4 regions of the Rhodopseudomonas sp. NSM genome follow, and region 2 is predicted to be linked to each of the others. Evidence: predicted binding sites of a transcription regulator. Region 2 holds the regulator's gene; each other region holds the start of a gene.

Region 1 (7,134 bases), on a different contig from region 2:
GGTGTTCGGGGTGATCGCGGGATCTGCCGCCGCGTGGCTGATCGTCACACGACTGATGTCGCTGAGCTTCACCTGGCAGGCCGGTTCCGCCGCCGGCGTGGTGGTGGCCGCCCTGGTTGTGACCGTCGGCCTCGGCCTGGTCGGGACCCTGCTGGCGCTGAACCAGAAACCGGCGTCGGTGCTGCGGAATCTGTAGCCCGCCCGCTGGGCGGAACGCCCGCTTCCGGCGCTGAGGTCGGCGCGGCACCACCGCTGCGGGAAACGGACCGCGATTCGACCATCGTCGAAACAGTCCGTTTAACCTGATGCTGCGGAGCGACATTCAGCCGCGCATAAAGCCTTGCCCCGATTGTGTTAGTTTCCCACATACCAGATTGGGTCGGGCGGCGCGCGGATGACCGAAATTTAACGTCTGCCGCGCATCACCGTCCGGGATAATTTCGCGCCGGCCTTCGCCACCCTTCGCGTCGGCCGGACCAACTCAGGATTTCGACCATGTCGGACTTGGACCGTAACTACGCCTCTCCCTTCGGCCGGGCCGCCGGACGCGTCGACAGCGCGGCCGTCGATGCTGGCCTGCGCTCCTATATGCTGCGCATCTACAACTACATGACGATCGGCCTGGCCATCACCGGCCTGGCTGCGCTCGGTGTCTATATGGGCGCCGTGACCCCGGACGCCGCCGGTGCGGCCGGCAAGATCGGCAACACCTACCTGACCACCTTCGGCGTGGCGATGTTCGCCAGCCCGCTGAAATGGGTGTTCATCCTCGCGCCGCTTGCGATGGTGTTCGCGATCTCGTTCGGCATCAACCGGCTGAAGCCGGCGACCGCGCAAATGCTGTTCTGGGCCTTCGCGGCCCTGATGGGCATCTCGCTGTCGTCGATCTTCCTGGTGTATACGCACACCTCGATCGTGCGGGTGTTCTTCATCACCGCGGCCTCGTTCGGTGCGCTGAGCCTCTACGGCTACACCACCAAGCGTGACATGACCGGGATGGGCTCGTTCCTGATCATGGGCCTGTTCGGCGTCATCATCGCCAGCGTGGTCAACCTGTTCGTCGCCTCGTCGATGCTGCAGTTCATCGTCTCGGTGGTCGGCGTGCTGGTGTTCGCGGGCCTCACCGCCTGGGATACGCAGCGGCTGAAGAACGACTACATCTACGGCTACGCCTCGGAAGGCGGCGACGTCGCGGAGCGCGCCGCGATCACCGGCGCCCTGTCGCTGTACCTGAACTTCATCAACCTGTTCACGCTGCTGCTGCAGCTGCTGGGACAGAAAGAGTAAGCCCCTTCACCAGTGGTGAAGTCGAAAGCCCCGGCCTCGCGCCGGGGCTTTTTTGTTGCGCGGGTGAACGACGGGCTGACCAGGATGCGAAGGCAGATGCTCCAACACGGTCGTCATCGCCGGGCTTGCCCGGCGATCCATCCTCTGGAAAGAACCTGTCATGCCGCCTTGCGAAGGGGATGGATACGCGGGTCAAGCCCGCGTATGACGCCGGGATTGGCGATCAGCCACGAGTTGAATTTCGCATGTCCGACATCCTGATCCGCCCGGCCACCGCCACCGACCTGCCCGCCATCACCGCGATCTACGCCGACGCCGTCCGCACCGGCACCGCGACCTTCGAGCTCACTCCGCCCGATCTCGCCGAAATGACCCGGCGGTTCGAGACGCTGACCGGCGGCGGGTTTCCCTATCTGGCAGGGCTGCTCGACGGCCGCCTCGGTGGCTATGCCTATGCGGGGCCGTACCGGCCGCGTCCGGCCTACCGCTTCACCGTGGAGAACTCGGTCTATCTCGACTCGGCGACGCATCGCCGCGGCCTCGGCACCGCGTTGCTGCGCGAGCTGATCGCGCAATGCGAGGCGCGCGGCTTCCGGCAGATGATCGCGGTGATCGGCGATTCCGCCAATGCCGGCTCGATCGGCATGCACCGCAAGACCGGCTTCGAGCTGATCGGCACCCACCCCGCCGTCGGCTTCAAATTCGGCCGCTGGCTCGACACCGTGATGATGCAGCGGGCTTTGGGAGAGGGCCGGGAGACGGCGCCGGAGCCCTGATCCAAGCTTGTCATTCCGGGGCGCGCGAAGCGCGAACCCGGAATCCCGCAGTGTCCGTGCGCGCGTCAGATTCCGGGTTCGCTCACTGCGTGAGCGCCCCGGAATGACCCGCAGTCACACCAGCGCCAGCTTCCTGTCGATCACCAGCAGCACGCGGTCGAGGTCGTGGCCGCGGCGCAGGATCTGGCCGGAGGCCGCGATCACGCTGTAGGCGCCCTGCTTGCGCGCCAGCCGCGGGTCCTTGACGATGCGGTAGATCGGAACTTCGGACGCGCGGCGGAACACCGAGAACACCGCCTGATCCCTGAGAAAATCGATCGCGTAATCGCGCCACTCGCCGTCGGCGACCATCCGGCCGTAGAGGTTGAGGATGCGGTTGAGCTCGAGGCGATTGAACGTCACCCGTCCCTGCAGCGGCGCGGCGCCCTGGCGCTCCGCTGCGCGGCTTTCGCCGGGATCGGCCTCCCCTGAAATCGAGCTCATCGGCGCCTCCTGTCACTGGTGTGACATGATTGCTCCGGGCGCGGCCGGCTGCAAGGGGACCTTAAGCGGCAAGCCGCCCGCCGTCCGCTCAGTGATCGCGGAGAAACATTGCCTCACGCCTTCGTTAAACGAATCTTATTACTGCCCGATTTTCGCCCATCGAACGCCAGGCCGTCCTGCGAGAACATCATCACTGCGTTGGCCCGGTCCTGTCGGTCTCGGATTCCTCAGCCCCCAGCCCCCCGAGGCGGTCGGGATCGGGTCCACGCAGCAGCAAAATCCCCAGCCTAGGCCGACGCAAGTTGGCCTTTTTTGTTTTGGGGAGGTTTTTTTCGGCCAGTCGCGCGCGGAGGATAGCCGCCGCCGCGCCGATCCCACCCCTGCAATCGCCTACCCCCTGCAATCGGTCGAATTGGGCTCGCTCAGTGCAGCGACGTCATCGCCGCGCCCAGCATGGCGCCCGGTCTGTCGCGATTGCCGTCCTGGACATAGACCGCCGCGGCATCGATGCCCTCATGGGCGATGTTTTCCAGCGGTACCGACCAGCTACCCGCCGCACCGGTCCAGTCGCCGACCTTGAGCAGGTTGCGGACGACGTTGTGATAGACGATCTCGCGGCCACGGTTTTCCCCGCGCGAGATCGCGATCGGCACCGCTTTCGACACCGCGCAGATCCAGACCTCGCCGCGCCCGGCGCCGTCGCCGGAGGTCGCCGCCGCGACCGAGACCTTGATCTCCTTGCCGTTGACCGCCAACCGGACCGGCACCGTCATCGTGCCGGGGATCTGGTCGGTGCTCTTGATCGCATGCTCGATGCCGGCGCGGTTGCTGCCGACGAGATGCGCCTGGCCGTTGACGATGACCTGCGGCGTGTACACGTCGCGGTCACCGCGCATCTGCGAATAGGCTTTCTGGCGCGCACTGAAGCGCGAATCCGCCAGCGTGTCCTTCCAGCCGAGATAGTCCCAGTAGTCGATCGGCATGCTCAGCGCGATCACCGACGGATCGCGGGCGAGGTCGCCGATGATCCGGTCGGCAGGCGGGCACGACGAGCAGCCCTGCGACGTGAACAGTTCGACCACCGCGCGCGGATCGGCGGCGCTGGGACGAACCATCGCGATCAGCGCGCACAGACCGAGGGCGCCGGACCATCGCGAAAAGCCATCTACACCGGTCATCATCGCCTTTGCATGGGAGCGGGTGAGCGCCTTAAAACGAAAAGGCGGCCCTTTGCATAGGCCGCCTTCCGTTCACCTGCCACTCACTTCGCAGTGAGGCTTTTGCGCCACGCTTGTGGCCCGCATGCGCCGCATCAGAGCGCTTTCGAGCGAACCTCGTTTCGCGTGAAATCGCGCCGGAGCTAGGCGGCGAGTTTCCGCAGAACGTAGTGCAGAATGCCACCGTTACGATAGTACTCCAGTTCGTCCAGCGTATCGATGCGGCAGAGCAGCGGCACGCGGCGCATTTTGCCGCCGGCCGAAGTGATCTCGGCCTCGAGCATCTGCCGCGGCTTGAGATCGCCCTGCAGGCCCTTGATCGTGACCGTCTCGTCGCCCTTGATGCCGAGCGAGGTCCACGACGTGCCGTCCTCGAAGGTCAGCGGCAGCACGCCCATGCCGACCAGGTTGGAGCGGTGGATACGCTCGAAGCTCTGGCAGATCACGGCGCGCACGCCGAGCAGCCGGGTGCCCTTCGCCGCCCAGTCGCGCGACGAGCCATTGCCGTATTCGGCGCCGGCGAACACCACCAGCGGCACCTGCTCGGCCTGATACTTCATCGCGGCGTCGTAGATCGACATCTGCTCGCCGTCGGGCCAGTGCTTGGTCAGGCCGCCTTCCGGGATGTTGCCGTCGGCGCCTTTCAGCATGAAGTTCTTGATGCGGATGTTGGCGAAGGTGCCGCGCATCATCACTTCGTGATTGCCGCGGCGGGTGCCGTACTGGTTGAAATCGGCCGGGCGCACCTGATGGTCCGACAGATACTTGCCGGCCGGCGACGTCAGCTTGATCGAACCCGCGGGCGAGATGTGGTCGGTGGTGATCTTGTCGCCGAACACCGCCAGGATGCGGGCGTCGACCACGTCGACGATCGGCTCCGGCTGCATCTTCATGCCTTCGAAGTAAGGCGGGTTCTGCACGTAAGTGGAGCTCATGTTCCACTTGTAGGTCTCGGAGTCGACGGTCTTGATCTTGCGCCAGTTGGTATCGCCCTTGAACACGTCGGCATACTTCTTCTTGAAGATCGTCGAGGTGACGTACTTCTTGACGAAGGCGTTGATCTCCTTGGTGGTCGGCCAGATGTCCTTGAGGTACACCGGCTTGCCGTCCTTGCCCGTGCCGATCGGGTCGACCGAGAGATTCTTGGTTACGGTGCCAGCCAGCGCATAGGCGACCACCAGCGGCGGCGAGGCGAGGTAGTTGGCCTGCACGTCCGGCGAGACGCGGCCTTCGAAATTGCGGTTGCCCGACAGCACCGCGGCGGCGACGATGCCGTTGTCGTTGATCGACTTCGAAATCTCCTCCGGCAGCGGGCCGGAATTGCCGATGCAGGTGGTGCAGCCGAAGCCGACCAGATTGAAGCCGACCTTGTCGAGATCCTTCTGCAGCCCCGAATTGGCGAGATATTCGGCGACCACCTGCGAGCCCGGCGCAAGCGAGGTCTTGACCCACGGCGCGGCCTTGAGGCCCTTGGCGGCGGCGTTGCGCGCCAAGAGGCCGGCACCGATCAGCACGCTAGGATTCGAGGTGTTGGTGCAGGAGGTGATGGCGGCGATCACCACGTCGCCATGGCCGAGGTCGAAATTGCGGCCGTCGACCGAATAGCGCACGCCGTCCAGCGCCTTCTTGTACTCGGCGTCCATCGCCGCGGTGAAGCCTTCCGAAACCGCCGGCAGCGCAACGCGGCCCTCGGGACGCTTCGGGCCGGCCAGCGACGGCACCACGTCGGCGAGGTCGAGCTTCAGCGTCACCGTGAACACCGGATCGGGCGACTTCGACGTGCGGAACAGGCCCTGCGCCTTGGCGTATTTCTCGACCAGCGCGACCCGCGCGGAGGCGCGGCCGGAGGTCTTGAGATAGCCGAGGGTTTCAGTGTCGACCGGGAAGAAGCCGCAGGTCGCGCCGTATTCCGGCGCCATGTTGGCGATGGTCGATTTGTCGGCGACCGACAGATGGTCGAGGCCGGGGCCGAAGAACTCGACGAACTTGCCGACCACGCCCTGCTTGCGCAGCATCTGCGTCACGGTCAGCACCAGATCGGTGGCGGTGACGCCCTCTTTCAGCGCGCCGCTCAGCTTGAAGCCGACCACTTCGGGCAGCAGCATCGACAGCGGCTGGCCGAGCATCGCGGCTTCCGCCTCGATGCCGCCGACGCCCCAGCCGAGCACGGCGAGGCCGTTGACCATGGTGGTGTGCGAATCGGTGCCGACCAGCGAATCCGGATAGGCGACTTCGAACGTGCCGGTCTTGCGGCCGATCGTCATCTTCTGCTTCTTGGTCCAGACCGTCTGCGCCAGATATTCGAGATTGACCTGATGGCAGATGCCGGTGCCGGGCGGCACCACGGAGAAGTTCGAGAACGCCTTCTGGCCCCATTTCAGGAACTCGTAGCGCTCCTGGTTCTGCTTGTACTCCTCGGTGACGTTCTTGCCGAACGCCTTGTTGTCACCGAAGAAGTTGACGATCACCGAGTGGTCGATGACGAGGTCGACCGGCACCAGCGGGTTGATCTTCTCCGCATCACCGCCGAGCGCCTGCATGGCGTTGCGCATCGCCGCCAGATCGACCACCGCTGGCACGCCGGTGAAGTCCTGCATCAGCACCCGCGCCGGGCGGAACGCGATCTCGTGTTCCAGCGCCTTCTTGCGCATCCACTTCGCGACCGCCTGGATGTCCGCTTTCTTGACCGTGCGGTCGTCCTCGTTGCGCAGCAGATTTTCCAGCAGCACCTTCATCGAATAAGGCAGCCGGGAGATGCCTTTCAGGCCGTTCTTCTCGGCGGTGGGCAGGCTGTAATAGACGTAGGATTTGCTGCCGACCTTGAGGATCTTCCGGCATTTGAAGCTGTCGAGCGAGGTCATGAAAGGCGGGTCCCAGATTTTCGTTTTTCGATGGGCGGGCGAGCGTTCATGCGGCACCAGGAGAAGCGAGCCGGACGGCTTGCAGGCGCCGATGGTGTACTGCATCAAGTTCCGGCTTATAGAACCTTTCCAGATGCGCCGCCAGTTCGACAACGACTAGCGCCCGCATCGATTGTGAGCAAGACGGTCCCGAGTCCAGGGGGCGGAACAGGCGACGGTGGAATGCGGCTTTCGGGACGCGGACTGAGGTGCATTAGAGGCGACCGCGAGGTGTTCGACGGACTCGATTTCGAGGCCGCGGGCGGCGAGGCGCTGGCGCTGGTCGGCCATAACGGCGCCGGCAAGACGTCGTTGCTGCGGCTGATCGCCGGCCTGCTGATGCCGGCGGCGGGTAGTATCGACTTCGACGGCGGCGAGCCGGACACGCCGGTGGCCGAACAGGCGCACTATCTCGGCCATCGCGACGCGTTGAAACCGTCGCTCAGCGTCGTCGAAAATCTCGCCTTCTGG
Region 2 (7,134 bases):
ATGACCCTGTTCGGGGTCGGCATCGGCGCCCCGCTCGGGCTGTTCGCCGGCACCTATCTGGCCGAATACGGCCGCTACGACCGGCTCACCTCGGTGATCCGCTTCATCAACGACATCCTGCTCAGCGCGCCGTCGATCATCATCGGCCTGTTCATCTACGGCGCCGTCGTGGTGCCGATGGGCGGGTTCTCGGCCTTCGCCGGCGCGCTGGCGCTGGCGGTGATCGTGATCCCGGTGGTGGTGCGCACCACCGAGGACATGCTGCTGCTGGTTCCGGGCTCGCTGCGCGAGGCCGCCGCCGCGCTCGGCCTGCCGCGCTCGCTGGTGATCAAGCGGATCTCCTACCGCGCCGCCCGCGCCGGCCTCATCACCGGCGTGCTGCTGGCGACCGCGCGGGTCGCCGGCGAAACCGCGCCGCTGCTGTTCACCGCGCTCAGCAACCAGTTCTTCAGCCTCGATCTGTCCAAGACGATGGCCAACCTGCCGGTCACCATCAACAACTTCGTGCAGAGCCCCTACGAGTACTGGAAACAACTGGCCTGGACCGGAGCCCTGATCATCACCCTCACCGTGCTTGCCCTGAACATTGGCGCGCGCATTCTCGGCGCCGAGAGGACCCCGAAATGACCGACATCTCCATTGCGACCAGCCTTCCGGCCGGACCGGCTCCCGGGGCGATCGAGTTGCCCGACGGCCCCGCGAAGGTCACCGTGCGCGATCTGAACTTCTATTACGGCGACAACCGCGCGCTGAAGGACATCAACCTCAATCTCGCCGCCAACCGCGTCACCGCCTTCATCGGCCCGTCCGGCTGCGGCAAATCCACCCTGCTGCGGGTGTTCAACCGGATGTACGACCTCTACCCCGGCCAGCGTGCCGAGGGACAGGTGATGCTCGATGGCCACAACGTCCTCGATGCGAAGCTCGACCTCAATCTGCTGCGGGCGCGGGTCGGCATGGTGTTCCAGAAGCCGACGCCGTTTCCGATGACGATCTACGAGAACATCGCCTTCGGCATCCGGCTGTACGAGAAGATCTCGAAGTCGGAGATGGACGGCCGGGTCGAGAAGGCGCTGCGCGGCGGCGCGCTGTGGAACGAGGTCAAGGACAAGCTCAGCGCCTCGGGGCTCAGCCTGTCCGGCGGCCAGCAGCAGCGTCTGTGCATCGCCCGCACCATCGCGGTGCGGCCGGAAGTCATCCTGTTCGACGAGCCGTGCTCGGCGCTCGACCCGATCTCGACCGCGAAGATCGAGGAACTGATCGACGAATTGAAGGAAGACTACACCATCGCCATCGTCACCCACAACATGCAGCAGGCGGCGCGCGTCTCGGAATCGACCGCCTTCATGTATCTCGGCGAACTGATCGAGTTCGGTCCGACCAACAAGATCTTCACCTCGCCGAACGACCGGCGCACCCAGGACTACATCACCGGCCGGTTCGGCTGACGCGCCACGCGCGAGGAGAATGGACATGGGCTTCGAACACACCACCAAGGCGTTCGACGGCGACCTGCAGGAACTGACGCGGATGGTCGCGGAGATGGGCGGGCTGGCCGAACGCCAGATCGTCGATTCGGTCGATGCACTGGTCCGGCGCGACGTCGCGCTCGGCGCCCGCGTCGTCACCGCCGATGCCGAGATCGACCAGATGCAGCGCGTCATCGAGGAGCACGCCGTGCTGACGATCGCGCGGCGGCAGCCGATGGCGGTCGACCTGCGCGAGATCGTCGGCGCGATGCGCGTCGCCACCGATCTCGAGCGGATCGGCGATTTGTCGAAGAACATCGGCAAGCGGGTCAACGCGATCGACAGCGATTTCCATCCGCTGAAGCTGATCCGCGGCCTCGAACACATGACCGATCTGGTGCAGTCGCAGGTCAAGGCGGTGCTCGACGCCTACACCGCGCACGACCTGCCGGCGGCGATGGTGGTGTGGAACGGCGACGAGGAAGTCGACGCGATCTGCACCTCGCTGTTCCGCGAACTCCTGACCTACATGATGGAAGATCCGCGCAACATCTCGTTCTGCATTCACCTGATGTTCTGCGCCAAGAACATCGAGCGGATCGGCGATCATGCCACCAACATCGCCGAGACCGTGTTCTACATGGTCGAGGGCCAGCAGATTCTGGACAAGCGACCGAAGGGCGACGTGACCACCTTCGCCAACGCGACGCCGGGCAACTGACGCGTATCAGCGGGGCGCAGATCGCGCCCCGGATCCGCTCGACTGAAGACGAGGACGATACATGGGTGCGCGCATTCTGGTGGTCGAAGACGAGGAAGCGCTGACCACGCTGCTGCGGTACAATCTCGAATCCGACGGTTACGACGTCGAAACCGTCGCCCGTGGCGACGACGCCGATACGCGCATGAAGGAGCGGCTGCCGGATCTGGTGGTGCTGGACTGGATGCTGCCCGGCCTGTCCGGCATCGAGCTGTGCCGCCGGCTGCGGGCGCGGACCGACACCAAGCAGTTGCCGATCATCATGCTGACCGCGCGCGGCGAGGAGAGCGAGCGCGTCCGCGGCCTCGCCACCGGCGCCGACGACTACATCGTCAAGCCGTTCTCGGTGCCGGAGCTGCTGGCGCGGGTCAAGGGCCTGTTGCGCCGCGCCGCGCCGGAGCGGCTCGCCACCGTGCTGACCTATGGCGACCTCGAGCTCGACCGCGACAAGCGCCGCGTCGCGCGCTCGGGCCGGCCGATCGATCTCGGCCCGACCGAATATCGCCTGCTCGAATTCTTCCTCGAACATCCCGGCCGGGTGTTCAGCCGCGAGCAGCTGCTCGACGGCGTCTGGGGCCGCGACATCTACATCGACGAGCGCACCGTCGACGTCCATATCGGGCGCCTGCGCAAGCTGCTCAATCCCGGCCGCGAGCAGGACCCGATCCGCACCGTGCGCGGCGCCGGCTACGCGCTCGACGACCGCTTCGCCAAGGTGGAGTAGTTTGCCCACCCTACGGCTCGGCTGATCCTGCGCCGGCTCGGCCGCACATCTCAGCTGTCATCCTCCGCGAAGGCGGAGGATCCAGTATTCCCAGGCGCTGCTGAGTGATAACGACGCGCCCTGCGGCGCTGGCAACTCCATCACAGCCGCCCTGCGATACTGGGTCGCCCGGTCGAGCCGGGCGATGACGGGCTGTTGTACCTCGGGCGCTGCGGCTACGCGCGGCGAGCTGTTAGCAACCTGTAGGGTGGGCAAAGCGCAGCGTGCCCACCATCAGCTCGTCAGGTGATCCGCGGGGGAACGTCGCTCCGCGACTTCGCCCACCCTGCGGCTACTAAGCGCCGCTGACGGCTTCGTCTGCAACTGTCCCGACGATCGTCATCCTCCGCGAAAGCGGAGGATCCAGTATTGCAGAGTGGTGGTGATAAGTGCTGACGCTCGGGGTTACTGGGTCTCCCGGTCGAGCCGGGCGAAGACCGTCGGGAGCGGCGAGCCCGGCGAGGACGGCGCTGCGCGGCGGCGGCAATGCTCCGCGCAGAGGAGCGATTACCGCGTCGGCTTCGACTGCTGGCGGCGGCGGTCGCCGACCGGCTGGTAGGCGATCCGCGAATGATGCGAGCAATAGGGCAGGCCGGGCAGCGACTTGCCGCCGCAGAAGAAAAACTCCGGGCTCGACGGATCGCCGACCGGCCAGTGGCAGGTGGCCTCGTTGAGCTCCAGCAGCGACAGCCGTTGGTTCATCGGCACCACATTGTCGAAGGCGACCGGATCGGGCTCGGCCTCGACTTCGAACACATGCGCCAGCGCGGTATTGCCGCGCGCCACCGGCCGCGTCACCCGCATCATGTGCTGGGCGGGGCGCGCCTTGCGCGGCCGCGGCGCCGCCGAGGACGGGCTCTTGGCCCGGCCCGACAGGCCGAGGCGGTGAACCTTGCCGATCACGGCGTTGCGCGTCACATTGCCGAGCTCCGCGGCAATTTGACTCGCCGACAGTCCGCCTTCCCAGAGTTTCTTCAATTGCTCGACGCGCTCGTCGGTCCAGGTCAATGCCGTCATCGTCTCAATCCCTTCCTGCCGCGCGGTACTGGTCCAGCGCCGAGCCGCGGCTGCGAGGTCGTCAATTGTCCTGCCGTCAGAATCCCTTAGCCCTCGCCGGACGGCCGGTGCCGTCCGGGCGTTTCGCCCCGACCGAGAACTCGTAAAGGATTACAAACTGCGCACGACATGTCGTGCCTGACGAGGAAAACGCTACAATATGGCGTGACTCACGCGCAAGAGTCAGACCTGGTGCGTCCACACCTTCTCTCTCGGGTGAGTCTTGAACGTCACAGCGGCGAGCTTGCGGCAAACTCCGGGAACCCTGGCCGAAGCCGCGGTTGACAGGCACTTCAGCACACCTAGAATGACTACACGTGCCGCCTGGAAAGGCGGCACGTTTCGTTTCCGGGGTACTTTCGTTTCCGGGGCATGCCGGGCCCGCGACCGCAGTGATTGCGGCCGGCTCGGCGGCCCGCTTTTTCCGATCGGATCGGCCATGTCGAGCACAGCATCTACGTCCCATCTCCTGCCGGTATTCGCGAGGGCGGATGTCGCCTTCGAGCGCGGCGAGGGCGTCTGGCTGGTCTCCACCAATGGCGAGCGCTATCTCGATTTCACCAGCGGCGTCGCGGTCAATTCGCTCGGTCATTGCCACCCGCATCTGGTCGAGGCGCTGCAGCAGCAGGCGACCCGGCTGTGGCACATGTCGAACCTGTTCAAGAGCCCGGACGGCGAGCGCCTCGCCGCGCGACTGTGCGAGCAGAGCTTCGCCGACACCGTGTTCTTCGCCAACTCCGGCGCCGAGGCGATGGAGTGCGCGCTGAAGATGACGCGGCACCATCATTTCTCGAACGGCTCGCCGGAGCGCACCCGGATCATCACCTTCGAGGGCGCGTTCCACGGCCGCACGCTTGGCACGCTCGCCGCCACCGGCTCGGCGAAGTATCTTGAAGGCTATGGCGAACCGTTGAGCGGCTTCGACCAGGTCCCGCTCGGCGACATCGAGGCGGTGAAGAAGGCGATCGGCCCGACCACCGCCGGCATCCTGATCGAGCCGCTGCAGGGCGAGGGCGGCGTCCGCTCGCCGGAGCCTTCGTTCTTCCGCGCCTTGCGTGAATTGTGCGACGCCCATGGTCTGCTGCTGATCTTCGACGAGGTGCAGACCGGCATGGGCCGCACCGGCGAGCTGTTCGCCTACCAGCGGATCGGCGTCACCCCTGATATCATGTCACTGGCCAAGGCGCTCGGCGGCGGCTTCCCGATCGGCGCCTGCCTCGCCACCGCGGACGCCGCCAAGGGCATGGCGCCGGGCTCGCACGGCTCGACCTTCGGCGGCAATCCGCTCGCGGTCGCGGCCGCCAGTGCCGTGCTCGACGTGATGCTGAAGCCGGGCTTCTTCGATCACGTCAAGAAGATCTCGCTGCTGCTGAAGCAGAAGCTCGCCGGCATCGTCGATCGCTATCCGCAGGTGCTGAGCGAAGTCCGCGGCGAGGGTTTGCTGATCGGCCTCAAGGCGGTGGTGCCGTCGCCCGATCTGGTCGCCGCCCTGCGTGACCAGAAGCTGCTCACGGTCGGCGCCGGCGACAACGTCGTGCGGTTGCTGCCGCCGCTGATCGTCAGCGAGGCCGAGATCGACGAGGCGGTGACGCGGTTGGAGCGCGCCTGCGGCGTGCTGTCCGGCCAGGGCGCGCAGCGGGAGGCGGTGTGATGAGTAGCGCCGAGAACAGTTCCGTGAGGAGACTCGAGAGTCCTGCCATGAACAACGCCCCGCGGCATTTCCTCGATCTGACCGAGGTCCCGACCTCGGAGCTGCGCGCCATGCTCGCCGCCGCCGACGCGATGAAGGCGAAGCGCAAGGCCAATGCGGATTCGGACAAGCCGCTCGCCGGCAAGACGCTGGCGATGATCTTCGAGAAGCCCTCGACCCGCACGCGGGTGTCGTTCGACGTCGGCATGCGCCAGCTCGGCGGCGAGTCGATCATGCTGACCGGCGCCGAGATGCAGCTCGGCCGCGGAGAGACCATCGCCGACACCGCGCGGGTGTTGTCGCGCTTCGTCGACATCATCATGATCCGCATCCTCAATCACGATTCGCTGCTGGAGCTCGCCGCTAACGCCACCGTGCCGGTGATCAACGGCCTCACCCGCAGGTCGCATCCGTGCCAGGTGATGGCCGACGTGATGACGTTCGAGGAGCACCGCGGCTCGATCAAGGGCGCGACCGTGGCCTGGACCGGCGACGACAACAACGTGCTGGCGTCGTTCGCGCATGCGGCGCAGCGCTTCGAGTTCAAGCTCAATGTCGCCACCCCGCCGCAGCTCGCGCCCAACAAGGCGCTGCGCGACTGGATCAAGTCCAGCGGCGCCGCGATCACGCTCGGCAACGATCCGGAGGCGGCGGTGCGCGGCGCCGATTGCGTCGTCACCGACACCTGGGTGTCGATGGGCGACAAGGACGGCGAGCATCGCCACAATCTGCTCAAGCCGTTTCAGGTCAACGCCAAGCTGATGTCGCTTGCCCACAAGGACGCGATCTTCATGCACTGCCTGCCGGCGCATCGCGGCGAGGAGGTCACCGACGAGGTGATCGACGGCCCGCAATCGGTGGTGTTCGACGAAGCCGAAAACCGCCTGCACGCGCAGAAGGGCATTTTGGCGTGGTGCCTGGGCGCGGTGGCGTAGTCGCCACTTTCCCTCTCCCCTTGTGGGAGAGGGTGCCTGAGCGCAGCGAAGGCGGGTGAGGGGGCGGGCACAGTGCCTCGCGTCCACCCCTCATCCGACGCGGACTTCGTCCGCGCCACCTTCTCCCACAGGGGGAGAAGGAAGAGGCCGCCTGCATCGCTGCCATTCGCCCTCCAGCTCGACCCTTCCGATCCCCACCTCCCGCCCCCAGATAAGCGCCATGACCTCGCAATCGCAAAATCCCAAGACCTCCGAGACGCCCCCGGTTCGCGCGCCGTCCGCGGTTCCGATCGACGATGCTGTGCTGCCGTTCGAAGTCGGCCCGCTCGATCTGCGCGGCCGGCTGACCCGGCTCGGCCCGGCGCTCGACGAGCTGCTGGAGAAGCACGCTTATCCGACGCCGGTCGCCAAACTGCTCGGCGAGGCGATCGTGCTGGCGACGCTGCTCGGCTCGGCGCTGA
Region 3 (7,134 bases), on a different contig from region 2:
CTCTATGCCGGCCTGATGGTCTACGGCTCCTACGAATACATCAACCGCCTGATGATCATCGACGTCGAGGCCGAGGATATTCCGGTCAAGCGCTGGATTCTCAGCATCTGCCTGCCGCTCGGCTTCGCGGCGCTGTTCATCCGTCTGCTCGAAATGGGCTGGCGGATCATCACCGGGCAATCCGGCGGTTATGAACTCGCCAACGAGGCCCAGGAAGCGGTGGAGCATCACCTCCCCAATCATCAAGAACTCGACGCCACGACGGTGCAGCGATGAACACCATCTTTCTGTTCGCCGCGCTGTTCGCGATGCTCGGCCTCGGCATGCCGATCGCGATGTCGCTCGGCCTGTCGTCGATCCTGACCATCCTGCTGTTCCAGAACGACAGTCTGGCCTCGCTGTCGCTCAAATTCTTCCAGACCACCGAGCAGTTCACGCTGCTGGCGATTCCCTTCTTCATTCTGGCCGGCAATTTTCTCACCACCGGCGGCGTCGCCAAGCGGATGATCAATTTCGCGATCTCCGCCGTCGGCCATCTGCCGGGCGGCCTGGCGATCGCGTCGGTGCTGGCCTGCATGCTGTTCGCGGCGGTGTCGGGATCGTCGCCGGCCACCGTGGTGGCGATCGGCTCGATCGTGATCGCCGGCATGGTCAAGGTCGGCTACACCCAGTCCTTCGCCACCGGCGTGATCGTGAACGCCGGCACGCTCGGCATTCTGATCCCGCCCTCGATCGTGATGGTGGTGTTCGCCGCGGCCACCGAATCGTCGGTGGGGCGGCTGTTCATCGCCGGCATCATTCCCGGCCTGCTGCTCGGCCTCGCGCTGATGGTGGCGATCTACGTCACGGCGCGGATCAAGAAGCTGCCGCGACAGCCCAAGGCGTCCTGGGGCGAGCGGCTGTCGCTGTTCGGCCAGGCCTCGTGGGGGCTGCTGCTGATCCTGATCGTGATGGGCGGCATCTATGGCGGCATCTTCACGCCGACCGAAGCCGCCGCGGTGGCCGCGGTCTATGCCTTCGTCGCCGCCGTGTTCATCTATCGCGACCTCAAGATCGTCGAGGTGCCGCGGGTGCTGCTGGATTCCGGCCGGGTCTCGGTGATGCTGATGTTCATCATCTGCAACGCCTTCCTGTTCGCCCACGTCCTGACCACCGCGCAGATTCCGCAGGACATCGCCCGGCTGATCACGGACGCGCAGCTGCAGCCCTGGCACTTCCTGCTGATCGTCAACATCATCCTGCTGGTTGCCGGCAATTTCATGGATCCGACTGCGATCGTGCTGATCACCGCGCCGATCCTGTTCCCGACCGCGATGCAACTCGGCATCGATCCGATCCATCTCGGTATCATCTATGTGGTGAACATGGAGATCGGGCTGGTGACCCCACCTGTCGGGCTCAATTTGTTCGTCGCCTCAGGCATCACAGGCATGCCGCTCACCAAGGTGGTGCGCGCGGCCGCGCCGTGGCTGCTGGTGCTGCTCAGCTTCCTGATGATCATCACCTACATTCCGGAGATCTCCACCTTCCTGCCCAATCTCGTGTTCGGGCCGGCGATCAAGTAGGCGCGTGACGGAATGTTGCGATTGCTTCCGAACGCGGTCGATATGTTTCCGCCGGATTACATCTTGGTAATCAGCGGCTTTCTGTCGAAACCGTAAGTTGATCGGGCGCCGGGCGGACCACATCTTCAGGGCTCCTTTGCAAGGAGGCTTCCATGAAGAAGGTTCTGTTCGCCAGCGCCACCGCGCTGGTTCTCGCCGGGACGTCCGCCGCCTACGCGCAGCACCGCGGCTGGCTCGATCATCATCGCGATCATCGCGCTGATCGTTCCTGGGCCAGCGCGGAGGACCGCGCCGCCTTCGCCGATGCGCGGATCGCAGCGGTGAGGGCGGGGCTGAGGCTGACGCCCGATCAGGAGAAGCTGTGGCCGCCGCTCGAAACCGCCGTCAAGGAATTCGCCAAGCTGCGGATCGACCGCGCCGAGGCGCGGATGAAGGCGCGCGACGACGACCGTGACAGCCGGGGCGGAGGCGATCCGGTCGAGCGGCTGCGCGACCGTGCCGACGGCATGGCCGCCACCGCCGCCGCAATGAAGAAGATCGCCGATGCCGCCGATCCGCTCTACAAGTCGCTCGACGACGCCCAGAAGCGGCGGCTGCGGGCATTGACCCGGTTCGAGGGATTCGGCGGCGGATGGGGCATGGGTCGGCACCATCCTCACTTCAAGCACCAGGACGACGACCGCGACCGGCGCCGGGATCGCGACTGGGATCGCGACCGCGGACCCCGTCCCGGCATGATGGACGACCGCGACGACGCCGACGACGGTCCGGGCCCGCGCCAGCTCTGAGTGCGGCGCCAGCCCTGTCGGCCGCGAAAACCGCCGGGCGTCCGGCGGTTTTCCGCCTTCCAAAAAGATCGATCCGGAGCGGGAAAAAGTCGCCCGGCTTGCTGGACATCCCCGGCCTGCTTTGCTAAACGCAGCCGTCCCGAACGGGAAATTCCGGATCGGTTCCGGGCGCATAGCTCAGTTGGTAGAGCAGCTGACTCTTAATCAGCGGGTCCCAGGTTCGAGCCCTGGTGCGCCCACCACCCCGATCCAAGATCTGGACCCTGCAATCGCCTGAGAAGGCCGAACGGAACGGTGTTGAACGTTCTGCTGCCGGGTCGTCGGCCGGGGCTGATCCGCTGCAGCCGATGCGATGCAAGTACGGGACCAGGCACGAGACCAGGCCGCGCTGACCGTTCACTGATCATGTCGACAGATGTTGCCGGTCGTCCTCGATCAGCCGGCCGACGAACGCCTTCACCTTGTCGTCGCCTTCACCACGTCGTCGATCCTCCCACTTGCCGACGGACCGCTCAGCGTCGCGTTGCGCCGAGAGCTGTACCGAACCCCCGAGCCGCGGTGTAGCGGTCGTGTCATGAAACCGTGATAACTCGCGTCCAGGCGCCATCGACATGTCGGGAGACGAGGGTGAAGTACTGGTTCAAAGCGGGCATCGGCGGGTTGGCGCTGGCGGTCATCACCGTGGTCGGCACAGGGGCGAGCCTCGCGCTCGACCAGCGCTACACCGACGCCGATGGCGACATGATCGCGGATGTCCCGACCGACCCGAGCAAGCTGATCGATCCCGGCACGTTGGTGTTCGCCTACACGCCGGTCGAGGACCCTGCCGTCTACACCAAGGTCTGGGAAGGCTTCCTCAAGCACATGGAAACCGTGACCGGCAAGAAAGTGCAGTTCTTCCCGGTGCAGTCGAACGCCGCCCAGATCGAGGCGATGCGTGCCGGCCGCCTGCACATTGCTGCCTTCAATACCGGCTCGAATCCGATCGCGGTCGCCTGTGCGGGCTTCCGCCCGTTCGCCATGATGGCGGCCAAGAACGACGAGTTCGGCTACCGGATGCAGTTCATCACCTATCCCGGGTCGGGCATCGAATCGATCGAGGACATCAAAGGAAAGAAACTCGCTTTTACGGCCGAAACCTCGAATTCCGGGTTCAAGGCGCCGTCGGCGCTGCTTCGCGACCAGTTCAAGATGGAAGCCAACAAGGACTACGAGCCGGTATTCTCCGGCAAGCACGACAATTCGATCCTCGGCGTCGCCAACAAGGATTACGCGGCTGCTTCGATCGCATCTTCGGTGATGGATCGGATGATCGCCCGCAACGTGATCAAGCGCGAGCAGGTCAAGGTCATCTACCAGTCAGATCGATTCCCGACCTCCGGCTATGGCGTCGTGTACAATTTGAAGCCGGAACTGCAGGACAAGATCAAGTCTGCGTTCTTCTCCTTCAAATGGGAAGGATCGGACTTGCTCGCGGAGTTCGGAAAGTCCGAGCCGCCCCAGGAGAAGTTCGTCGAGATCTCGTTCAAGGATTCGTGGAAAGTGGTTCGCGACATCGATGCTGCGATGGGCATCAAGTACACTTGCAAATGAGGGCGTAGCCGCCTCGGGATCGTATTATCGATGCTTCGAATCCAGGGGCTGACCAAGACCTACTCCAACGGGGAGACCGCTTTGAAAGGCGTCTCCGTCTCTGTCGGAGCAGGCGAGATCATCGGCCTGATCGGACCCTCGGGAGCGGGCAAGTCGACGCTGATCCGCTGCGTCAACCGGCTGATCGAGCCCAGCGCGGGGAGTGTTCAGCTCGGGGCGGTGGAACTCACCGGCCTCACGGGAGGTGCGCTTCGTCGACAACGCCGCCAGATCGGCATGATCTTCCAGGAATACGCGCTGATCGAGCGCCTCACCGTGATGGAAAACGTGCTCGCCGGACGACTCGGCTACACCGGATTCTGGCGGAGCTGGTTCAGGCGCTTCGCGCAGGTCGACATCGATCGTGCGATCGCGCTTCTCGAGCGCGTGGGGCTCATCGAACACATCGACAAGCGCGCCGACGCTCTCTCGGGCGGCCAGCGCCAACGCGTCGGCATCGCGCGTGCCCTGATCCAGCAGCCGAAGCTGCTGCTGGTCGACGAGCCGACGGCGAGCCTCGATCCCAAGACGTCCCGGTCGGTGATGCGGCTGCTGACGGAACTGTGCATCGAAAGCAGACTTGCGGCGATCGTCAACATCCACGATGTGGCCCTCGCGCAGGCGTTCCTTCCCCGCATCGTCGGGCTCAACGCCGGGACGGTCGTCTACGATGGTCCTTCCAGCGGACTATCTGCCGATGTGCTGACCTCGATCTATGGCGAAGAGGATTGGGCAAGGACCGCGGCGGGCGGCGTCGGCGGCGACGACGACGAGGAACCGGAGATCTTCGCTCGCCTGGAATCCGCGCAGTGAGCGCTTCCGCATCGGGGGCCGGGCCGGCCGATATCGTTCCGGTCTCGACGCGTGGCTGGCAGCCGCCTCGACTGATCGAGAGCGCGTGGATCCGTTGGGCCGCCCTGCTCGGGGTCACATCCTATCTCGTTCTGGCCCTTGCCACGATCGACGTGGACTGGCGGCGGATGTCCGAAGGTGTCGTGCGTGCCGCCCGGCTGTTCGAAGGCTTTCTCACCCCGAATTTCACGGCGCGCTGGAGCGACATTCAGCAAGGCGTGATCGAGAGCCTGACCATGACCGTCACGGCGACGGTGGCCGGTGTGCTGCTGGCTGTGCCGATCGGCCTGGGCGCTGCGCGCAATCTCGCGCCATGGTGGCTCTACGGCATCTGCCGCGGCGTTATCGCGGCGTCGCGCGCCTTGCAGGACATCATCGTGGCGATCTTCTTCGTCGCGATGTTCGGCTTCGGTCCGTTCGCGGGCTTTCTGACGCTCACCGTCTCGACGATCGGGTTTCTCTCCAAGCTCCTCGCCGACGACATCGAGGAGATCGACCCGGCGCAGGTGGAGTCGATCCGCGCGACGGGGGCCGGATTCTGGCAGGTGATCGACTATGCGGTGCTGAGCCAGGTGATGCCGCGCCTCGTCGGCCTCACGGCCTACAAGGTCGACATCAACTTCCGCGAATCCTCGGTGATCGGCATCGTCGGCGCGGGGGGCATCGGCGCGACGCTCAACACCTCTCTCGATCGCTACGAGTTCGACACGGCGGGCGCCATCCTCCTCATCATCATCGGCATTGTCATGGCCTGCGAATACGGCGCCGGCGCCATCCGGAAGCGGTTCGCCTGAGATGCCGACGTCGCGCACGTCTGCCGGCAGGCTGTCCGGATGGCAGGTCAAGACCGCTGCTCGCATGCGTCTCGAATGGCTCGGCTGGCTGGCCCTCGTTGCGCTGACGGTGCTCTGCTGGCGGGTGATGACGGAAGGCACCGTCTGGGCGTTCGTCGAGGACGCGCCCCGGCAGGCGGCCGATCTGTTCGGCCGCATGGTGCCGCCGCGATGGTCTTACGCCAGCAACCTGTGGCGTCCGCTCTGGGACACGATCAACATGGCGACGCTCGGCACCGCGATCGCGATCGTGATTGCGACGCCGCTCGCCTTCCTGGCGGCGCGCAACACGACGCCGAGCCTGATCGTGCTGCGCCCCCTGGCCCTGTTCGTGATCGTCGCCTCGCGTTCGGTCAACGCGCTGGTGTGGGGGCTGCTGCTCGTCGCCGTGCTCGGCCCCGGCGTCCTGGCCGGCATCATCGCCATCGCATTGCGCTCGATCGGGTTCATCGGAAAGCTGCTCTACGAAGCGATCGAGGAGATCGACGAGACGCAGGTCGAGGCGATCAGGGCGACCGGAGCTTCACCTCCGCAACTGATCACTTACGCCATCGTGCCACAACTGCTGCCCGCCTTCGCGACCATCGCGGTGTTCCGCTGGGACATCAACATCCGTGAATCGACCGTGCTCGGACTGGTCGGCGCCGGTGGGCTCGGACTGGCGCTGGAGGCGTCGCTCAACACGCTGGCGTGGCCGCAAGTGAGCGTGATCCTGCTGATGATTCTGGCGACCGTCGTGTTCAGCGAGTGGCTGACCGCGAAGGTCCGCAAGGGCATCGTTTGAGGAACGGGTGCTGCCGAGCTGATTTTTCGGAGCGTCGACGGCAACGCCATCATTCGGATGCGCGGCGAAACGGCGTCGAGCCTCGAGTGACCGGTCCTGCCAGCGGAGAACGCGACGCGGTGCTCGTCGTTTAACAATCGCCCGACGAGACCCGCCGCGACCTCGCGAACACCGATGCCGGGCGCTGCGTCATCTTGCCAGCGCCAGCAGGGCGTCGAGATCGAGATTGTCCTCGCAATGGTCGGCGAGGGCGTCGAGCGCGTCTTCGACGCGGCGCTCGAAGTCGAGGCCGGAGGTCGCGGCGCCGAGCGTGGTCAGCCATGCCGAGCGGAACGCGTCGCCGCCGAACAGCCCGTGCAGATACGCGCCCATGACGCGGCCGTCCGCCGACACCGCACCCTCGGGCCGCGGTTCGCCGCGGCCGTCGTCGAGCAGCAGCCATGGCTGCGCGAGGCCCGCGCCGGTGGTGCGCCCCATGTGCATTTCGTAACCGGTGACGCGACAGCCGCCGCGCCGGTCGACCGCATCGATCTCCGTCAGACGCTTGTCGTCCGAAATCTCGGTCTCGACATCGAGCAGGCCGAGGCCGGGCGTTTCACCCGCCGGCCCCTCGATGCCCAGCGGATCGCGCACGACCCGTCCCAGCATCTGAAAGCCCGCGCACAGGCCGACGACGCGGC
Region 4 (7,134 bases), on a different contig from region 2:
GGTTTGTAACTCAGCTCATCCTTCGAGACGCGGCCTCCGGCCGCTCCTCAGGATGAGGCTGCTGTGCTTGACGCGGGCGTGTCGGCCCGCCTGAACCGGACCGCCATGACCCTCGCTGCATCCGCCGCCCCGCTCGAAAAGATTCCGCTGGAGACCTACGTTCCGCCGGCCAAGCCGTCGCTGATCGGGCTGTCGCGCGCCGAACTGGCCGAGCGGCTCGGCGCGATCGGCGTGGCGCCGGCGCAGCGCAAGATGCGGGCGCAGCAGCTGTGGCACTGGATGTATGTCCGCGGCGCTCGCGATTTCGCCGAAATGACCAACGTCTCCAAGGAGATGCGGGCGACGCTGGCGGAGCATTGCACGGTCGACCGGCCCGAAGTGGTGGCCGAGCAGATCTCCAATGACGGCACCCGCAAATGGCTGCTGCGGCTGCCGAGCGGCGACGACGTGCAGAAGGCTCACGAGGTCGAGTGTGTCTACATCCCGGAGACCGACCGCGGCACGCTGTGCGTCTCCAGCCAGGTCGGCTGCACGCTGAACTGCTCGTTCTGTCACACCGGCACCCAGCGGCTGGTGCGCAACCTCACCGCCGGCGAAATCGTCGGCCAGGTGATGGTGGCGCGGGACCGCCTGGGCGACTGGATCGACCGCGAGACCCCGAACGGCAACCGCCTGGTCACCAACGTGGTGATGATGGGCATGGGCGAGCCGCTGTACAATTTCGAGGCGGTGCGCGACGCGCTGCTGATCGTCACCGACAATGAGGGCATCGGCATCTCGCGGCGGCGGGTGACGCTGTCGACCTCCGGCGTGGTGCCGAACATCATCCGCACCGGCGAGGAAATCGGCGTGATGCTGGCGATCTCGCTGCATGCGGTGCGGGATGAGTTGCGCGACGAACTGGTGCCGCTGAACCGCAAATATCCGCTGAAGGAACTGCTGCAGGCCTGCCGCGACTATCCCGGCGCCTCGAATGCGCGCCGCATCACGTTTGAATATGTGATGCTGAAAGGCGTCAACGATTCGCTCGACGATGCGCGGCGGCTGGTGCAGTTGCTGAAGGGCATTCCGGCCAAGATCAATCTGATCCCGTTCAACCCGTGGCCCGGCTCGAAATACGAGTGCTCGGATTGGGACCAGATCGAGAAATTCTCTGAATACATCTTCAACGCCGGCTATTCCTCGCCGGTCCGCACCCCGCGCGGAAGAGATATCCTGGCCGCCTGCGGCCAGTTGAAGTCGGAGACCGAAAAGCTCTCGGTCCGCGAACGCGACGCGCTCCGCGCCATGGCGATGACGGATTGATGCGGGCGCGCCCTGACCAGCGTCATCCTGAGGTGCGCGCCGCGCTTGCGGTGCGCCTCGAAGGATGCGCGTGCGAAGTCATCCTTCGAGGCTCGCAAGAGCTCGCACCTCAGGATGACGGCGAAGCCTCGTGGAGATCGTGGTGTCGCTGATCGGCCGGCTGTTCGCCATCGCCTTCGGCTTCCTGTTCGCCAGCCTCGCGGCCGGGCTCGTGGTGGTCGGCACGATGCTGTTTCCCGAACTGAGCGACCTCGCCGGCGGCCCGCTCGATCCCGATGCGCTCAATATCGTCATGGGGTTCGGCTTCATCTTCGTATCCGGATTCGCATTGCTGCCGGCGCTGATCGTCGTGCTGGTGACCGAAGCGTTTTCGATCCGCAGCGCACTGGCCTATGCGATCGGCGGCGGCCTGGTCGGCGTCGGCTGCTATCTCGGGCTGGTGCCGTTCGACCCCGGCACGCTGCAGTTCGACGGCATCGTGCGGCGGCATCTCGAAATCATGACCGGCGCCGGCATCATCGGCGGGCTGGTCTACTGGCTGATCGCCGGCCGCAATGCCGGCCTGTGGCGCGACCCGCCGCGGCGGCCGCTGCCGCAGCATGACCGTCCGCCGGCCCCACCGGCTCCGGCGCCGCAAGTCCCGCCATCTCCACCGGCGCCCTGAGACCGCGAGCCGCAGCCGCAGCTTCGCGAACGCCGGCCGCCCGCCTTTTCATCCCCCGCCGCCTCGGTTAAACCCCCGCCATGAACCGTACGGGACTTGTCATCGCGCTGGCGCTGTTCGCTGCGATCGGATTGGTGTTCGGGCTTTTCCCGGGGCTGGATTTGTGGCTGGCCGGGCTGTTCTACGATCCCGCCGCCAAGACTTTCCCGATGCGTCTGGACCAGGATCTCGAATTCTTGCGCAATCTGGCGATGTGGATCGCCTGGGCGATCGCCGCGCCGTCGATCTTCGCGCTGGTGTTCAAGATGGTGCGCCCGGACCGGCCGCTGGTGATGCCGGGCCGCACCGTCGCGTTCCTGCTGATCTCGATCACGCTGTCGGCCGGCATCCTCACCAATCTGACCTTCAAGACCCATTGGGGCCGGCCGCGCCCCGCCGCGGTCGCCGAATTCAACGGCCCGTGGCAGTTCAAGGCGTGGTGGGACCCGCGCGGCGCCTGCCCGAAGAACTGTTCGTTCTTCTCCGGCGAGGGCGCGACGGCGTACTGGACCTTCGCGCCCGCGGCGCTGACGCCGCCCGCGGTGCGGCCCTACGCCTATGCGGCCGCCTTCGTGTTCGGCACCGTCACCAGCGGATTGCGCATCGCGTTCGGCGGGCATTTCTTCACCGACGTGGCGATCGCGGGCCTCGTCACATTCCTGGTGATCTGGCTGCTCTACGCGCTGATCTATCGCTGGGCCTGGAGCCGGACCACCGATGCCGGTGTCGACGCGGCGCTGACCCGGGCGTTCTGGCCGCTGTATCGGTGGCGGCAGAAGCGCCGCGGCCGCGATGTCGGGCCGGCACCGACGCCCGCGCCCGCGGTCTGAGCGACATTCACCAGGCCCGTCGCAATGAAAACGCGTGCCCGTCGGCACGAAGTTTGATATTCGCGCCGCAAACCGCCCCAGCCGATTGGAAGTCCCATGAGTACGATTCTGAAAAGCCTGCCCAAAGGTGAAAACGTCGGCATCGCGTTTTCGGGCGGGCTCGACACCAGCGCGGCGCTGCTGTGGATGAAGCAGAAGGGCGCCCGTGTGTTCGCCTATACGGCGAATCTCGGACAGCCCGACGAGGCCGACTACGACGAGATTCCGCGCAAGGCGATGGAGTTCGGCGCCGAGAAGGCCCGTCTGGTCGATTGCCGCTCCCAGCTCGTGCACGAGGGCATCGCCGCGATCCAGGCCGGCGCCTTCCATGTCTCGACCGGCGGCATCGCTTATTTCAACACCACGCCGCTCGGCCGCGCCGTCACCGGCACGATGCTGGTGTCGGCCATGAAGGAAGACGGCGTCAACATCTGGGGCGACGGCTCGACCTACAAGGGCAACGACATCGAGCGGTTCTACCGCTACGGGCTGCTGACCAACCCGGAGCTGCGGATCTACAAGCCCTGGCTCGATCAGCAGTTCATCGACGAACTCGGCGGCCGCGCCGAGATGTCGGCGTTCATGACCGCCGCCGGCTTCGCCTACAAGATGAGTTCGGAAAAGGCGTATTCGACCGACAGCAATCTGCTCGGCGCCACCCATGAGGCGAAGGATCTCGAACACCTCGACAGCGGCATCAGGATCGTCAATCCGATCATGGGCGTGCCGTTCTGGCGCGACGATTGCGCCGTCAAGGCCGAGACCGTCAGCGTGCGGTTCGAGGAGGGCCAGCCGGTGGCGCTCAACGGCCAGACCTTCGCCGATCCGGTCGCGCTGTTCCTCGAGGCCAATGCGATCGGCGGCCGCCACGGCCTCGGCATGAGCGACCAGATCGAGAACCGCATCATCGAGGCCAAAAGCCGCGGCATCTACGAGGCGCCCGGCATGGCGCTGCTGCACATCGCCTATGAGCGCCTCGTCACCGGCATCCACAACGAAGACACCATCGAGCAGTACCGCATCAGCGGCATGAAGCTGGGCCGGCTGCTGTATCAGGGCCGCTGGTTCGATTCCCAGGCGCTGATGCTGCGCGAGACCGCGCAGCGCTGGGTGGCGCGCGCCATCACCGGCGAGGTGACGCTGGAACTGCGCCGCGGCAACGACTACTCGATCCTGAATACGCAGAGCCCGAACCTGACCTATGCGCCCGAGCGGCTCAGCATGGAGAAGGTTGAGGACGCGCCGTTCACGCCTGCCGATCGCATCGGCCAGCTGACGATGCGCAACCTCGACATCGCCGACACCCGCGCCAAGCTGGATATCTTCGCCAAAGCCGGCCTGCTGTCGGCCGGCGAGGGCTCGCACATCCCGAAGCTCGAGAACGACAAGGGCTGAGGGCCTTCACAGTCATTCCGGGGTCGCGCTGCGCGCGTCCCGGAATGACTGCCGCTGCTAAACACCGTCATCGAACCGTCATTTGCCGCCCATACGGTCCGCGCTCCGATCCGGAGCCGTTCCCATGATGCGTTTCGTCGCCCCCTTTGTTGCCTTGCTGGTGCTGATTTCGTCCGCCTCGGCGCAGACGATCTATCCGATCGACCGCGCCGAAATTCTCGCCGGCGCGCGGTTCGACCTCAAGGTCGAGTTCCGCGGCGAGGTCGCGCCCGACAAGGCGACGCTCACGATCAACGGCGCGGATGCAGCCACCGTGTTCGGCAAGGCGCCGGAGCTGATCGCGCGCGAGGACGGCCGGCCGCAATCGGCGCTGCTGCTGCGCGATGTCGTGCTGGAGAAGCCCGGCGCCTACACGATCGAGGCCGGCGACGGCGCCAGCCGCCGCAGCGTCGGCTGGACGGTGTACGACACCGGGCCGCGCAAGGCCAAGAACGTCATCCTGTTCATCGGCGACGGGCTGTCGCCGGCGCATCGCGTCGCGGCGCGGCTGCTGTCGAAGGGAATCAAGGAAGGCCGCGCCGGCGGCAAGCTGGCGATCGACGACATGCCGCAGATGGCGCTGGTGTCGACCGCCGGCAGCGATTCGATCATCACCGATTCCGCCAATGCCGCCAGCGCCTATGCGACCGGCCACAAGGCCGCGGTCAATGCGATGGGCGTCTATGCCGACCGCACCGCCAGCCCGCTCGACGATCCCAGGGTCGAGACGCTGGCCTCGCTGGCCAAGCGGCGGCTCGGGCTGTCGATCGGCATCGTCACCAACACCGAGGTCGAAGACGCGACGCCGGCGGCGGTGATCGCCCATACCCGCCGCCGCGCCGCCTACGACGACATCGTCGCGCAATTCCTCGATGCCAAGCCGGAGGTGCTGATGGGCGGCGGCGCCGCGTATTTCCTGCCGAAGAGCGCGCAGGGCAAGCGCAAGGACGACGTCGACTATCTGGCGAAGTTCCGCGACGCCGGCTACGCGGTCGCCACCAGTGCGACCGAGCTGGCCGCGGCCGGCAAGCCCGACACGCGAAAACTGCTCGGCCTGTTCGCGCCCGGCAATATGGACGGCGTGCTCGATCGCCGCTTCCTGAAAGGCGGCGGCGTCGCGAAGAATCCGGATCAGCCCGATCTGACAGAGCAGGTCGCGGTCGCGCTCGATGTGCTGTCGAAGAACGAAGCCGGCTTCTTCCTGATGGTCGAATCCGGCATGATCGACAAATACGCCCACGCGCTCGACATGGAGCGCGCGGTCTACGACACCATCATGCTCGACAATGCGGTGCGGCAAACGCGTGACTGGGCCCGGGCACGCGGCGACGACACGCTGATCCTGGTGGTCGCCGATCACAACCATCCCAACGCGCTGGTCGGCACCGTGCGCGACGACCTCGCCGAGGGCGAGAACGTGCCGCTGCGCGAGCGCATCGGCGTGTATCAGAGGGCCGGGTTCCCGAACTACCCGGCGCCCGACAAGGACGGCTATCCGGACCGCGTCGACGTCAGTCGCCGCTTGGCGATCTTCTCGGCTAGCCTGCCCGATCACTACGAGACGCTGCGGCCGAAGCTCGACGGCCCGAACCAGCCGACCGAAGCCGGCGACAAGCCCGGCACCTTCAAGGCCAACGAGAAGTACAAGGCCGTGCCGGGGGCGGTGCTGCGGCTCGGCAATCTGCCGGCGATGATGAACGCCAGCGTGCATTCCGGCGAGGACGTGATCCTCACCGCGGCGGGGCCGGGCAGCGACCGGGTTCGCGGCTCGATGGAGAACACCGATGTGTTCCGGGTGATGGCCGAAGCGCTCGGGCTCGGCGCGGAACCGGAGCAAAGCCGCTAGTCAGTTGATCGGCGGCGCGAAGATCAGCTTCACGCAGATCCTGAAGGTCAGGATCTGTCGCTCCAGCCGGCGCGGATCGTTCAGTGTCTTCGACATTATGATGCCGCCATCGACCACGCAGGACAGCATGTCGGCGAGGTCGCCGAGCTCGACCGGCTCGCGCGGCGGATGCACCGCGGCGATGCCGTCGAGGATCGCGCGGAAGCGCGCATTCCAGCTCAGCACCGATTGCGCCGTCAGTTCGCGGACCTCGCGGTCGAACAGCCGCTCCTGATAGCAGATGCTGGCGATCAGGCATCCGGGATGGCCGCTCGGCAGATCGGCCATCACTTCGGCGAGCAGCTTCAGCGAGATAAGAAACGCCTGCAGCGGATCGTCGGACAATTGCCGGCCCCGTGCGAACACGTCGTCGAACAGCCGGTCGTTGCTCTCGACATAGCGCCGCAGCATTTCCCGCGCGAGTTCGTTCTTGTCGCGGAAGTGATAGAAGAAGCCGCTCTTGGTGAGCCCGGCTTCGGCGATCACTTCCTCGATCGAGGTCGCGCCGAAGCCCTTGGCGAGCACGGCGGCTTCGGCGATTTCCAGGATGCGCTCGCGAGTGACTGCGCCTTTCGCCATCGCGTCCTCCAGAAAACTTGACCGGCGGTGCGGTTTTCGTGCCGGGCGCTGCGGCCAGTGCCGGCATCGCCGCCGCGGCGTTGGCCCAAGCCTTTGTTCTATGTCGCGTTTCAAGGGCAGCGGTTCAGTGCACCGCGAGTCGGCTGGTTCGCTGCGGCTGATTGCGGCACCAATCCGGTCATTCGAGCCGCGCGCGCCCCGTCGCGCAACTCGGAAATTCACATCCCGGAGGATGCCCATGGCCAAGTATCGACACCGCCTGCCGCAATGTCGCGACGGATTGTTTCTCACCGACGGCGGCATGGAAACCACACTGATCTTCCAGGAGGGGATCGACCTGCCGCATTTCGCCTCTTTCG

What was found. Region 2 encodes PhoB, which activates phosphate uptake and scavenging genes when phosphate is short. Its sites were predicted from a motif close to TGTCATNNANCTGTCAT; they were not measured.
Region 1: a site for PhoB is predicted at 2,557-2,573, ahead of ACTZWT_RS21755 (DUF2794 domain-containing protein). Genes of this name have one in related genera too.
Region 3: a site for PhoB is predicted at 2,924-2,940, ahead of phnD (phosphate/phosphite/phosphonate ABC transporter substrate-binding protein). Genes of this name have one in related genera too.
Region 4: a site for PhoB is predicted at 4,338-4,354, ahead of ACTZWT_RS21490 (alkaline phosphatase). Genes of this name have one in related genera too.

Annotation. Positions count from the first base shown of each region.
Region 1 covers NZ_JBQTCH010000010.1:34,265-41,398, reverse strand. The annotation lists gene ACTZWT_RS21770 (ABC transporter permease) at 1-196, shown strand, start outside; gene ACTZWT_RS21765 (Bax inhibitor-1/YccA family protein) at 496-1,287, shown strand; gene ACTZWT_RS21760 (GNAT family N-acetyltransferase) at 1,533-2,063, shown strand; gene ACTZWT_RS21755 (DUF2794 domain-containing protein) at 2,178-2,546, opposite strand; gene ACTZWT_RS21750 (DUF1223 domain-containing protein) at 2,969-3,724, opposite strand; gene acnA (aconitate hydratase AcnA) at 3,907-6,624, opposite strand; gene ccmA (heme ABC exporter ATP-binding protein CcmA) at 6,847-7,134, shown strand, end outside.
Region 2 covers NZ_JBQTCH010000011.1:4,775-11,908, reverse strand. The annotation lists gene pstA (phosphate ABC transporter permease PstA) at 1-627, shown strand, start outside; gene pstB (phosphate ABC transporter ATP-binding protein PstB) at 624-1,448, shown strand; gene phoU (phosphate signaling complex protein PhoU) at 1,474-2,190, shown strand; gene phoB (phosphate regulon transcriptional regulator PhoB) at 2,252-2,953, shown strand; gene ACTZWT_RS22600 (GcrA family cell cycle regulator) at 3,500-4,009, opposite strand; gene ACTZWT_RS22595 (aspartate aminotransferase family protein) at 4,488-5,699, shown strand; gene argF (ornithine carbamoyltransferase) at 5,747-6,673, shown strand; gene ACTZWT_RS22585 (Hsp33 family molecular chaperone) at 6,894-7,134, shown strand, end outside.
Region 3 covers NZ_JBQTCH010000003.1:620,889-628,022, forward strand. The annotation lists gene ACTZWT_RS11210 (TRAP transporter small permease) at 1-276, shown strand, start outside; gene ACTZWT_RS11215 (TRAP transporter large permease) at 273-1,565, shown strand; gene ACTZWT_RS11220 (Spy/CpxP family protein refolding chaperone) at 1,718-2,353, shown strand; tRNA gene ACTZWT_RS11225 (tRNA-Lys) at 2,520-2,595, shown strand; gene phnD (phosphate/phosphite/phosphonate ABC transporter substrate-binding protein) at 3,005-3,946, shown strand; gene phnC (phosphonate ABC transporter ATP-binding protein) at 3,977-4,798, shown strand; gene phnE (phosphonate ABC transporter, permease protein PhnE) at 4,831-5,631, shown strand; gene phnE (phosphonate ABC transporter, permease protein PhnE) at 5,633-6,454, shown strand; gene ACTZWT_RS11250 (cobyric acid synthase) at 6,644-7,134, opposite strand, start outside.
Region 4 covers NZ_JBQTCH010000009.1:221,840-228,973, reverse strand. The annotation lists gene rlmN (23S rRNA (adenine(2503)-C(2))-methyltransferase RlmN) at 106-1,305, shown strand; gene ACTZWT_RS21505 (hypothetical protein) at 1,448-1,969, shown strand; gene ACTZWT_RS21500 (phosphatase PAP2 family protein) at 2,050-2,838, shown strand; gene argG (argininosuccinate synthase) at 2,935-4,272, shown strand; gene ACTZWT_RS21490 (alkaline phosphatase) at 4,397-6,157, shown strand; gene ACTZWT_RS21485 (TetR/AcrR family transcriptional regulator) at 6,158-6,775, opposite strand; gene ACTZWT_RS21480 (homocysteine S-methyltransferase family protein) at 7,014-7,134, shown strand, end outside.